2 linked regions of the Methylotuvimicrobium sp. KM2 genome follow. The protein of the gene in region 1 interacts with the protein of each later gene in a pairwise test. Links are inferred from orthologs where the notes say so. Each region holds a gene or a part of one and is shown in the gene's direction. Other genes may lie near its edges.

Region 1 (6,651 bases):
GTCGAATTGAACACTGGAGAAGTCGGGATTGTCGTCGAGGTAAACCCGAAAGCCAAGATCCGCCCGAAAATCATCTTGTTATTGGATGAAAATAAAAAACCGCGCCAAGAACGCTTGGTCGATCTCTCGAAGTTGGATTTGGATGCTAGCGGTCATACTTATAGCATACGAAAGATTGAACGCCCCGACACATATAATGTCGATGTGATCCAATATTACCAAAAGGGAATACTGAATGCGGCAATCGACGCTTGATCTTGATGCCGGGGCGATGGCCGGGCCTTCATGAGCGGTACTGTGAAAGTTCGTAGATTTTGGCTCTTTATCTAATTTTTCGATATTCAACACAATGCCGGTTACGGAGAGGGGGCGGTTGCTCGGCCGACAGGCGTCGGCGGCAGGACAGCCGCCGTCGAGCCTACACGGACGTATTCACGGCGCCCTGTCGGGCGAGTGACCGCGCCCTCCCCACCCGAGAACTTTCATTTTTGCCGGGGCGATGGCCGGGCTTTCATGAACGTTAAGATCAAGCTTTGCCGGTAATTTCGATATGCAGCGCCCGGAACTCATCGGTCAGTTTATGATAAGGGGCATAATAAACCAAAGGTTTCGATTCGCTGTGCGATTCCCTAATTTTTACCGACGGTGAAATTTTTGCGTCGAGCACCGGATGGCCTTCGGTAATCAGATCCTCGACCAATTGCCGAGGCAGATTGGCTTGTTTTTGGTATTGGTTGACAACAATGCCTTCGATTTCAAGCGCTTGATTATGGTCGACCTTGACTTCCGCCAAGGCTTGCATCAACGTATATAAAGCCTCGCGGGAAAATGCATCGCAGTCGAATGGTATCAAGCACCTATGCGCCGCAATCAATGCCGACTGACTGTAAAAATTCAAGATCGGCGGAGTATCCATGTAAACCGCATCGAATCCTTCCAGCTTTTCCAGGGCTTCTTTCAATTTGAAAATCTTGTACCGGGATTCCAGCCTGGCTTGTAAAGGCTCAAGTTCAGGATGAGAAGGAATCACAAAAAGATTAGGAAAAGGCGTTTCATGAATCACGTCCTCAAGTCCCGGATTATTACTGCCGAACAATCCGAGACCTAAACAATCCTTGAAAAACTTGGCAATGGTTTTATCCGAATTAGCGACTTTTCCCCCCAGTAGATACTGAGTCGCATTGCCTTGCATATCCAAATCCACGACTAGCGTTTTTTTGCCTTCGACCGCACTGATTGCCGCCAAATTGCAAGAAATGGTGGACTTGCCGACTCCGCCTTTCTGGTTGAAAATGACCCTGCGCATGCTATGCTCCATAAAATCAAATAGTTAAAGTCGGCATTATAAGGTTTGACAGGATAATATCAACACCGAACGAAAGTATCGGCTCCGCAGGCCGGACATTTCGGAATCTCGCTGATCGTTTTAAACGAAATTTCCTTATTGCATTGATCGCAAACAAAGGTGCCGGGACTGGCGATTTCACCGCTATGATAGGTATTGACTTCGGCAATGGCCCTGAATTTGGCTAATTCGACGCTAGTTTTATCGGCCAAACTCATAAATTCCTCCAGCGCGAAATTTTCGAGTAAATCGATATCGAATTTCAGCCATTCGGATAAATCGTCATCATCCTCACTTTCATTACGCGAATGCGCCGCATGCACGACATCGCGCTTGACGTAGTCGGATACTTTATTAATTTCTTCCTGCGTCAAACCACCGAGTTCGCTGGTCTTTTCCTTAGCTTGTTCGAGCGCATGAGCCAAAGAATGTATACCGTCGTCCATCACCTCATAAAGGTGTTCCATCAAATTGTTATAGGCTTTAATTAATTTATTGTCACTCATACGATGAACTCCTTAAAATGAGGCTTTAGATTTAAACAAGTGTACTGTATTCTAATATATTTGACCGGAAAAGATGAGAAGGATGGAAGAAAGTTATAAGCCGTTAGAAATCGAGCAAGCGATTCAACAATCCTGGGAAGACACCAACGCCTTTGCTGCCCATGAAGATTCGAATCGCGAAAAATATTACTGCCTATCGATGTTCCCCTACCCCAGCGGCAAACTGCATATGGGCCATGTTCGGAATTATACGATAGGCGATGTGATCAGTCGATTTCAGCGCATGCAAGGCAAGAACGTCCTACAACCGATGGGCTGGGATGCTTTCGGTTTGCCGGCCGAAAATGCCGCGATGCAGCACGGCGTTCACCCGGCCGACTGGACCTATGAAAACATCGAATACATGCGCGACCAGTTGAAACGTCTCGGTTTCGGTTACGACTGGAACCGAGAACTGGCGACTTGCGATCCCGATTATTACCGCTGGGAGCAATGGTTTTTCTTGAAGCTATTCGAAAAAGGCTTGGTTTACAAAAAAACCGCACCGGTCAATTGGTGTCCGAACGACCTGACCGTGCTCGCCAACGAACAGGTTATCGACGGCTGCTGCTGGCGTTGCGACACACCGGTCGAGCGCAAAGAAATTTCGCAGTGGTTCTTAAAAATCACCGCCTATGCCGATGAATTGTTAGAGGCCCTAGAAAGCCTGGACGGCTGGCCGGAACAGGTCAGAACGATGCAATCCAACTGGATCGGTCGCTCCGAAGGCGTCGAAATGGATTTTGCGGTCCCCGGCGAAAACGAAGCGCTCAGAATCTATACGACCCGCCCCGATACGTTAATGGGTGTGACTTACTTGGCCGTTGCCGCCGAACATCCCTTGGCTCTTAAAGCCGCCGAAAACAATGCCGAAATCGCGCGCTTTGTCGAGGAGTGCAAAATCATGGAAACCTCTGAAGCGGCGATGGAAACCATGGAGAAAAAAGGCATCGATTCCGGCATCAAGGCCGTGCATCCGATCAGCGGCGAACAAGTGCCGGTATGGATCGCGAATTTCGTGTTGATGGGTTACGGTACCGGCGCGGTCATGGCGGTGCCTGCGCACGACCAACGCGATTTCGAATTCGCGCATAAATACGGCATTGCTATCAAGCAGGTCATTCATTCGCTCGACGATTCCGACGACAGCTGCGCCGAACAAGCCTTTACCGACAAAGGGATACTGCGCAATTCGAGTGAATTCAACGACTTGACCTCCGAGCAAGCTTTCATCGCGATCGCCGAAAAACTCGAAAAAGAAAACCGCGGCACGCGCAAGACCAATTTCAGACTACGCGACTGGGGCGTTTCGAGACAACGCTATTGGGGCGCGCCGGTTCCGATTATCTATTGCGACGACTGCGGCACGGTACCAGTCCCTGAAGACCAACTGCCGGTAACATTGCCGCGCGACGTCGTGCTCGACGGTTCGCAATCGCCATTGGTCGCGCATCCAACCTTTTCGCATGTCGATTGCCCGAAATGCGGCAAACCGGCCCGGCGCGAAACCGACACCTTCGATACCTTCATGGAATCGTCATGGTATTTCGCGCGTTTCGCGAGTCCCAAAGCGGACTCAATGGTCGACGAAGCCGCGAAATACTGGCTGCCGGTCGATCAATACATCGGCGGGATCGAACACGCGATACTACATCTCCTGTACGCCCGTTTTTTTACCAAATTGATGCGCGACGAGGGCATGCCGGCCCCTGACGAGCCGTTCAAGAACTTGCTGACGCAAGGCATGGTGCTGAAAGACGGCAGCAAGATGTCGAAATCGAAAGGCAACACGGTCGACCCGCAGGCCTTGATCGATCAATACGGCGCCGACACGGTGCGCTTGTTCATCATGTTTGCATCGCCGCCCGAACAATCGCTGGAATGGTCCGACAGCGGCGTCGAAGGCGCGTTCCGTTTTCTGCGCCGGCTTTGGAAACAAGTCCATCAGCATGTTCAAAACGATCTACCGACGCCTGGACTCGACCGCAATGCAATGACCGACGATGAAAAAAACCTTCGCCGGCAACTGCATCAAACCATCGAAAAAGTCACCGACGACCTGGGCAGGCGGCATACCTTCAATACCGCGATCGCGGCGAACATGGAACTTTTAAACGCCATTGCAAAATTTACCGCCGACTCGAACAACGCCAAGGCTATACGGCAAGAAGCGCTCAGCGCGATCGTACTGATGCTGTCGCCTATCGTTCCACATATCTGTCAGCGGCTTTGGGAACATTTGGGACAAAGCGGCAGTCTTCTGGATACCAAATGGCCCAAAGCCGATTCGAGCGCGATGCGGCTCGACACGCTCGACATTGTCGTTCAGGTCAATGGTAAGCTGCGCAGCAAAATTTCAGTGGCCGCCGACGCTTCGAAGGAGCAAATCGAAGCCATTGCTCTCGGCGATGATAATGTCAAACGCTTTATCGAAGATAAACCAGTCAAAAAAGTCATTGTCGTACCGAATAAATTAGTCAATATCGTCGTATGAAACGAGGTCGCGCATGAGATTGAAAATAGCCCTGCTAATTTTACTGACATTGGCGTTAGGCGCCTGCGGATACCGACTACAAGGAACCGTCGACCTCCCCGACGATATCAACAAGGTTTATCTGCAGGGAGCTTCGGGCAGTCTGCGCGACCACTTTACTCGGACATTGAGATCATCTCCCGTGCGGATCGTCGATTCGATCGGCCAAGCCGAGTTGGTGATCAATACGTTGAATGAAAAACTGGATAGGCGCGTTTTGTCGCTAAGCTCCATCGGCAAAGCAAACGAGTTCGAATTAAATTACAAATTGGAATACGAACTTTTGGATAATCAAGGCGCCGTTCTGGCTCGCAATCAATCGGTCGAAATTATCCGGGAATATTACAACGACCAGGAAGCGGTCATTGCTCAAGCCAACGAGGAACAAGTAATTATTAACGAAATGTACAAACAAGCGGTACGATCAATTCTCGACCGCACACGAACCCAACTTCACAAATATTAAGGAATATGCACAAAATAACTTCCATAAGCATTAAGCTTTGTGGCGGTTTAGTGACTCGCTTGACAGGACGCCGTGAATACGTCCTTAAAGACGGCTATCTGAACGCCAGGGATGGCGTGAATGCAGATTTTGCAGGAGCAAAATCTGCATTCACGCCAACACCTGTCAACCGAGCCACCAAGCCCCCTTCCAAAATTTGTCGAAATTATTTCATGCTCGTCCCTAAGCCTTGCGTTTAAAAGCGGAACAACTCGAAGCGGCGCTGAACAAAAATTTGGCGCCGGTCTATTTGATTGCAGGCGACGAACCGTTGCAATTGGGCGAAGCCGCCGATGCCGTCCGGCGCGCCGCGAGAAAAGCCGGATTCGAAAATCGCGAAGTATTGACCGTCGACGCTCATTTTGAATGGGCTTCGCTCGGCGAATCCGCCGATTCATTCAGTATTTTTGCCGATAAAAAAATCATCGATTTACGGCTACCCTCCGGCAAGCCCGGCGCGGAAGGCTCAAAGGCATTGACCGAATATTGCTCACGCCTGCCCGAGGACACATTGCTGCTCATCACATCCGGCAAGCTCGACAGCGCTTCGTTAAAATCAAAATGGGCTCAAGCCTTGGATAAGGCCGGCGTCATCATCCAAATATGGCCGCCTTCAGGGCAAGATCTCATCAACTGGCTGCAAAAACGAATGGCGACTAAGGGATTATCCGGCGATCGAGAGGGGTTGCGCCTATTGGCCGGTCGGGTCGAGGGCAATTTGCTGGCTGCCGCACAGGAAATCGAAAAGCTTTTTGTGCTGTACGGCCCCAAACAACTAAGCCGACACGATATCGAGTCGGCCGTCGCGGATAGCTCGCGTTACGATGTCTTTAATCTTTGCGATGTGATGCTGGCCGGAAAAACCGGACGCATACTGAAAATGTTGCAAGGCTTGAAGTCGGAAGGTACTGCGGAACCGGTTGTGTTATGGGCATTGACCCGGGACATCCGTTTGCTGATATCGGTCAAAACCGCCCGATATGAAGGCTTTTCTAAAGATCAGGCGCTCAGAAACGCTCGAGTCTGGGAAAACCGGAAAGGACTGGTTCTCGGCGCCGAACAACGCCTTAAATTAGCGCAATTGAATAAAGCCCTGCTGATGAGTACGGAAGCGGACCGGCGAATCAAAGGGGCTTCCAAGGGCAATGCTTGGGATACACTAACTCAAATCTGCCTACTGATCGGAGGCGCCGAAGTCATGGCAGAAACAATCTAAACCGAGCCCCCTCAAAACGACTATCGTTATCGATTCGCACGATACCGTTTTTCGTTCCATTGCCATGCAACTCGGCAATCGTTGTCGCGAAAAACAATCCAAGGCCGGTATTACCCGGTCCATTCACAACCGGATGCGATAAATCCGCTATCAATTCCGCTGGATAACCCTCGCCGTCGTCCTCGACCTGGAAACAAACCGAATCGCCGGATTGATAAGCCGATAACACAATGGTTTTGCGGCAATAACGCTGGGCGTTATTAATGATCGAAATCAGTACGGTATTAATTAATCCGCTATCGCAATAACAATACAGGTCGTCGGCACATTCGACGATCAAGCCTATCCCGCCCAAAGCCAGCACGCCCCTCTGTTGAGCCGCCACATCGTCGAGAATATCTTTGACTTGGTACTCATCGATCACCGGACAAAACAGCGACGAATCGATTTTGTACAATACCAACAATTGCATCAGACTGCTATTCATGCGGCTTGCTTCAAACTCCA
Region 2 (4,830 bases), 1.4 Mb from region 1 along the record:
GCCCGATCGTTCGCGATAAGCATTTTGGCCTGTTCGGGTGAAAAAAGCACCGTATCGTCAAGCCCCAGAACATCGACGGCCTTTTTCCCGGTAAAACGCTCCGAAGCCGGATTAAAAAGCGTATAACGACCTTCCAAATCCTTTGCAAAAATCGCATCGTTCGAACTATCGGCAATTGCGCCTAACAAGCCGAGCGCCCTCAACCGCTCAGCTTGAGCCTCTTGTATTGCTTGAGACTCGGCTAAACGTTGCCGTTGGCGTAATAGATAGAATCCCGCTCCAACCGTAAATATCGACATTAAACCGGCAAGCCCCAACCAAGCTGAATCTTGCTTCGCTGTCGATCGTATTGGCGACGACGGCATTTGTTGATGCCCCCAAGATCGATATTGGCTATAGGCAAATACGAATAGGAGAACGGCGACCATCAATAGCATCCAATGCAAGCCGGCGCCGAAACGGTTTTTCTCGGTATTTTCTGCAATTTCTTCCCGGTTCATCAGGTGCTGCATTAATCGAAACAGCAACAACGATGTCACGATAACGAAGAACCAACCTTTAATGGTGCTAATAAAGGCTATATTATTCGGCTCATCGATTAACCATGACAACCACCTATCGGAAAAAAATATCCACAATGCGGCGCATAGCGCATATGTCAATACAACACGGATGATTTCGGCCCGAGGATATCGACGAGACATTTTGTTATGCCATTACCAAATCGCTATATCGGTCGGCTATTTCGCAAAAGACATCGAAATGCTTCAAAAATACGTCGACCATGACAGGGTCGAAATGACTGCCTCGCCACGAAGCAATAATGTCCCTGGCTTCACCGTAACTCATCGGCGCCTTATAAACACGCGGAGAAATCAGAGCATCGAAGACATCGGCCAGCGCCATGATGCGCGCAGAAATCGGTATGCTTTCGCCGGACAAGCCATCCGGATAGCCGGAACCGTCCCATTTTTCATGATGCCAATGGGCTATTTCCTTGGCCAGCGACAAAAACTCGACTTGTCCCGCAGCTTCTTGTTCGGCCATTTCTATGGCTTCGCTACCGATACGGGCATGCGTCTTCATCACGGCCCATTCCTCGGGCGTCAAGGGCCCCGGCTTAAGCAAGATGGCGTCGGGAATGCCGACCTTGCCGAGATCGTGCAACGGCGCCGAACGGCTCAATAGCTTGATAAATTTATCGGTCAGCACATCGCAAAATCCGGGAAGCTCCCGTAAAGCCATGGCCAACTCCTGCACATAACCTTGGGTGCGCAGAATATGATTGCCGGTTTCAGGATCGCGCGCTTCGGCCAGATGAGCAAGAGCCCTGATACTGACTTCTTGTATCAACTCGTTCTCAGCCATACGCCGAGCAATCTCGGCCTCCAACCAGGAATTTTGATGCGACAAGCGATCGCGCGCTTGTTTAAGTTCTAATTGAATTCGGACCCGGGCCATGACGATCGGCGGTGAAATCGGCTTTGTAATATAATCGACCGCACCGGAGTCCAAACCTTGGAGCTGAGCTTCGTCACTGTCCATCGCAGTGACGAAAATAATCGGAATATCTTGCGTGGCCGAATCGGCGCGTAAATGCTCGAATACTTGATACCCGTCCATGCCAGGCATCATTACATCGAGCAAAATTAAATCGGGATGCGGCGCGGTGCCGGCAATACGCAAAGCCTTTTCTCCGGACGTGGCAACGCGTACTTGAAATTGAGTTTGCAGCAGATCGCTAAGAACGCACAAATTTTCCGGCGAGTCGTCGACGATCAGTATTTTTGCGTTAGAGTTTTCCGGCATTGACAGGCTCATTGATGAATGGAAATAAAGTAGAGCGCTAGAAACTTCCAAGCACCTGAAATTTTGTAGCTATCTACCCTCTTATCGTTCCCACGCAGAGCATCACTGCCATTAAGTTAAGCCTTTTCTGGTTCCCACGGTCCTCCGTGGGAATCCGTACCTTGGCTGTCGAAACCAGATTGGTATGCGTTCCCACGCTGGAGCGATGGGAACGAGGAAAAATCCCCCCCAGCCACTCTTTTTCAAAGAGGGGAGTAAAACTCCAAAGACCTTAACTTAATGGCATTGACGCAGAGCATACGAGAATTGAAGGGGTACGACATTATCACCAAATCTAACATACAAACACAAGTGACGCACCACGATTATGGAAATATTTTGTGTTCCGATAGGCAAGGTGCTTAAAACCGGCGCCTTCCGCATAACGCTAAAAAGCGATACAGGCGCCATATTGCGGTATCGGTTATAATTTCTCCCTTATCCGCATAAAAATTATCAAATCATTCCGCAGATGCTAAACGATAATCAAAAAGACATTCTCGAACGCTCAAATGTTCAATTAAAACAACTGAGCGAGGAAAAACTCATAGCAATTGCCTCGCGCGCGACCGACGAAGCGAAACTAGACGACAAGGAACTCGTCGAATTCATCGAGATAGCCAATGCCTTGTATCGAGGCGGCGATGCCCTGATTAGCGACGCCGAGTACGACTTTACTTTTATCGCCGAACTGAAGCGCCGTCATCCGAACCACCCTTTCGTAACGCGCGTCGAACCGGAAGCGGCTTTTGCCGGTAAAACAGTTGAATTACCGGTCAGAATGCTATCGACCGACAAGGCTTATAGCCAGAGCGAAATCGAAAATTGGGCCAAGCGCATCAAAAAATCGGCGGACGAGTTAAACATCGACTTCGATTCGGTCGTTTTCAAGGTAACGCCGAAGCTGGACGGTTATGCGGCCTATGACGACGGCGAACGGCTTTACACGCGCGGCGACGGCAGAAAAGGCACCGACATCACACGCGTCTTCGAGCGCGGCTTACAAGTCGCGGATAATGGCTCACGCGGACTGGGCGCCGGCGAAATCGTCGTCAATAAAACCTATTTCCAACGCTATTTGTCCGAGTTTTTCGATAACACGCGTAATTTTCAAGCCAGCGTCATCAAGGAAAAAGAACTGGAGCAACATGCCGAACAGGCCATCAAAGATCGGGCTGCGGTTTTTTTTCCTTTTGCGAAACTGCCTGCTTGGCAAGGCAGTTGGATGGAACTTGTCGAGCGCTTCGATGAGATCGTAAAACAAATTTGGCATGCGGTAGATTATGACGTCGACGGCGTAATACTCGAAATCACCGACGAAAAAATCAAAGCACATATGGGCGCCACCCGCCATCATCATCGTTGGCAAATCGCCTACAAAGAGAATGTCGCGACCGCCGAAGTCAAGATCCTCCAAGTCGTGCCGCAAACCTCGCGCTCAGGCCGCATCACACCGGTCGTTGAAGTCGAACCGATCCGCTTGAGCGGCGCACTGTTGCAACGAGCGACCGCTCACCATTATAAAATGGTCGTCGACAAAGGCATCGGTCCCGGCGCGGTGATCAAGCTCGCCCGAAGCGGCGAGGTCATTCCGAAAATCGAGGAAGTCATCACACCGGTCGAACCGGATCTTCCGGAACAATGCCCTAGTTGCGGCAGCGAGTTGGTTTGGGACGGCGACTTTTTGTACTGCACGAACAATTTCGATTGCCCAGCCCAAGTCAGTCATTCGATAGAACACTTTTTTCGGGTACTCGGCAATAACGACGGTTTCGGCCCGGCGACGATCGCCAAACTTTACGATAACGATATCCGAACGATCGATAAAATCTACCGACTCAACGCATCGGATTTCGAAGCGATGGGTTTCGGCCCGAAACAGTCGCAAAATTTAGTCGATCAATTGCAGCGCAGTTTGTCCGAACCGATCGAGGATTGGCGATTTTTAGCCGCGTTCGGCGTATTCCGAATGGGGCTTGGCAACTGCGAAAAACTGCTCGCGCACTACCGTTTACCGGAAATATTTTCGTTGAGCGAAGCAGAGATCGTCTCGCTCGAAGGCTTCGCCGAAAAAACCGCCGATATCGTCTTAAAAGGTTTGAAAAAAATCGAACCGTTGTTCAACCGCTTATATCGTTTAGGTTTTGCATTGAACGAAACCAAAACCCAAGAAATGCCTGAGGAACAAAGCGCCATAGCAGGCAAATCGTTGGTATTCACCGGCACGATGCAGCAAGGCTCGCGCGAGGATATGATTCGCGAAGCCAAAGCGATGGGCGCGAAAGTGGGCAGCGCGGTCAGCGGGAAAACCGACTACTTGGTCATCGGGGAAAAGGTAGGCGCAACCAAATTAAACGCCGCAGAAAAACACGGCGTCCGCATACTGAGCGAAACCGAATATCTGGATTTGGTCGGTCGATAGAATGCCTGAGGCCATATGCCTAAAAAAAACATTTCACCATGAAGATCATGAAGTAATAGCGTCTTCGTTCATCTAAGAGGTTAGAAAGAAAACTTAGGAACGAGCATGAAATAACTTCTACAAATGGTTCCCATGCTCTGCGTGGGAACCTGGACGGGGACGCTCTAGCGTCCCCGAGCCGCAGAGCGACTCGGGATGCATTACCACGCGGAGCGTGGGAACGCATACCGATCTGGTTTCGACAGCCAAGGTACGGATTCCCACGGAAGACCGTGGGAACCAGAAAAGGCTTAACTTAATGGCAGTGATGCTCTGCACGGGAACGACGCACTCATCTTATTATTCATTGAGAGAGAATTGGATGAGGGAATCAAAAGTCTAAGTTATTTCGTGCTTATTTCTTAGGTAATCTCCCGAAATACATCATGAACTTCAAACGTCAGCGGCTTTCCCTCACCTAGCGTGAGGTGAGGGAATCATAACTCAGTTATTTCATACCCATTCCTCAACCGACTTTCACAAGGCTTGGAACATAATCTTCCGGCGACTCGAAGCCTAGC

The links.
Region 2: the proteins of leuS (region 1) and WJM45_RS11590 interact in binary tests that used the Escherichia coli proteins (3 or more experiments, as listed by UniProt). The link is inferred for Methylotuvimicrobium sp. KM2 from one-to-one orthologs.

What each region holds. Positions count from the first base shown.
Region 1 is NZ_CP150634.1:4,155,026-4,161,676, forward strand. The notes cover bases 1,614-4,658. They hold leuS (leucine--tRNA ligase), read left to right. Parts: upstream 1,614-1,933; coding sequence 1,934-4,384; downstream 4,385-4,658. Other genes in these bases: WJM45_RS17515 (zinc ribbon-containing protein), read right to left, coding at 1,614-1,851; lptE (LPS assembly lipoprotein LptE), read left to right, coding at 4,398-4,658. In the rest of the region: WJM45_RS17505 (HD-GYP domain-containing protein), read left to right, coding at 1-255; WJM45_RS17510 (ParA family protein), read right to left, coding at 527-1,306; more of WJM45_RS17515, read right to left, coding at 1,366-1,613; more of lptE, read left to right, coding at 4,659-4,889; holA (DNA polymerase III subunit delta), read left to right, coding at 5,119-6,144; WJM45_RS17535 (HAMP domain-containing sensor histidine kinase), read right to left, coding at 6,125-6,651.
Region 2 is NZ_CP150634.1:2,751,534-2,756,363, forward strand. The notes cover bases 1,825-4,795. They hold WJM45_RS11590 (helix-hairpin-helix domain-containing protein), read left to right. Parts: upstream 1,825-2,320; coding sequence 2,321-4,270; downstream 4,271-4,795. Other genes in these bases: gpmI (2,3-bisphosphoglycerate-independent phosphoglycerate mutase), read right to left, coding at 4,776-4,795. Outside these bases: WJM45_RS11580 (PAS domain-containing protein), read right to left, coding at 1-704; WJM45_RS11585 (two-component system response regulator), read right to left, coding at 709-1,809; more of gpmI, read right to left, coding at 4,796-4,830. UniProt on the Escherichia coli protein: DNA ligase that catalyzes the formation of phosphodiester linkages between 5'-phosphoryl and 3'-hydroxyl groups in double-stranded DNA using NAD as a coenzyme and as the energy source for the reaction.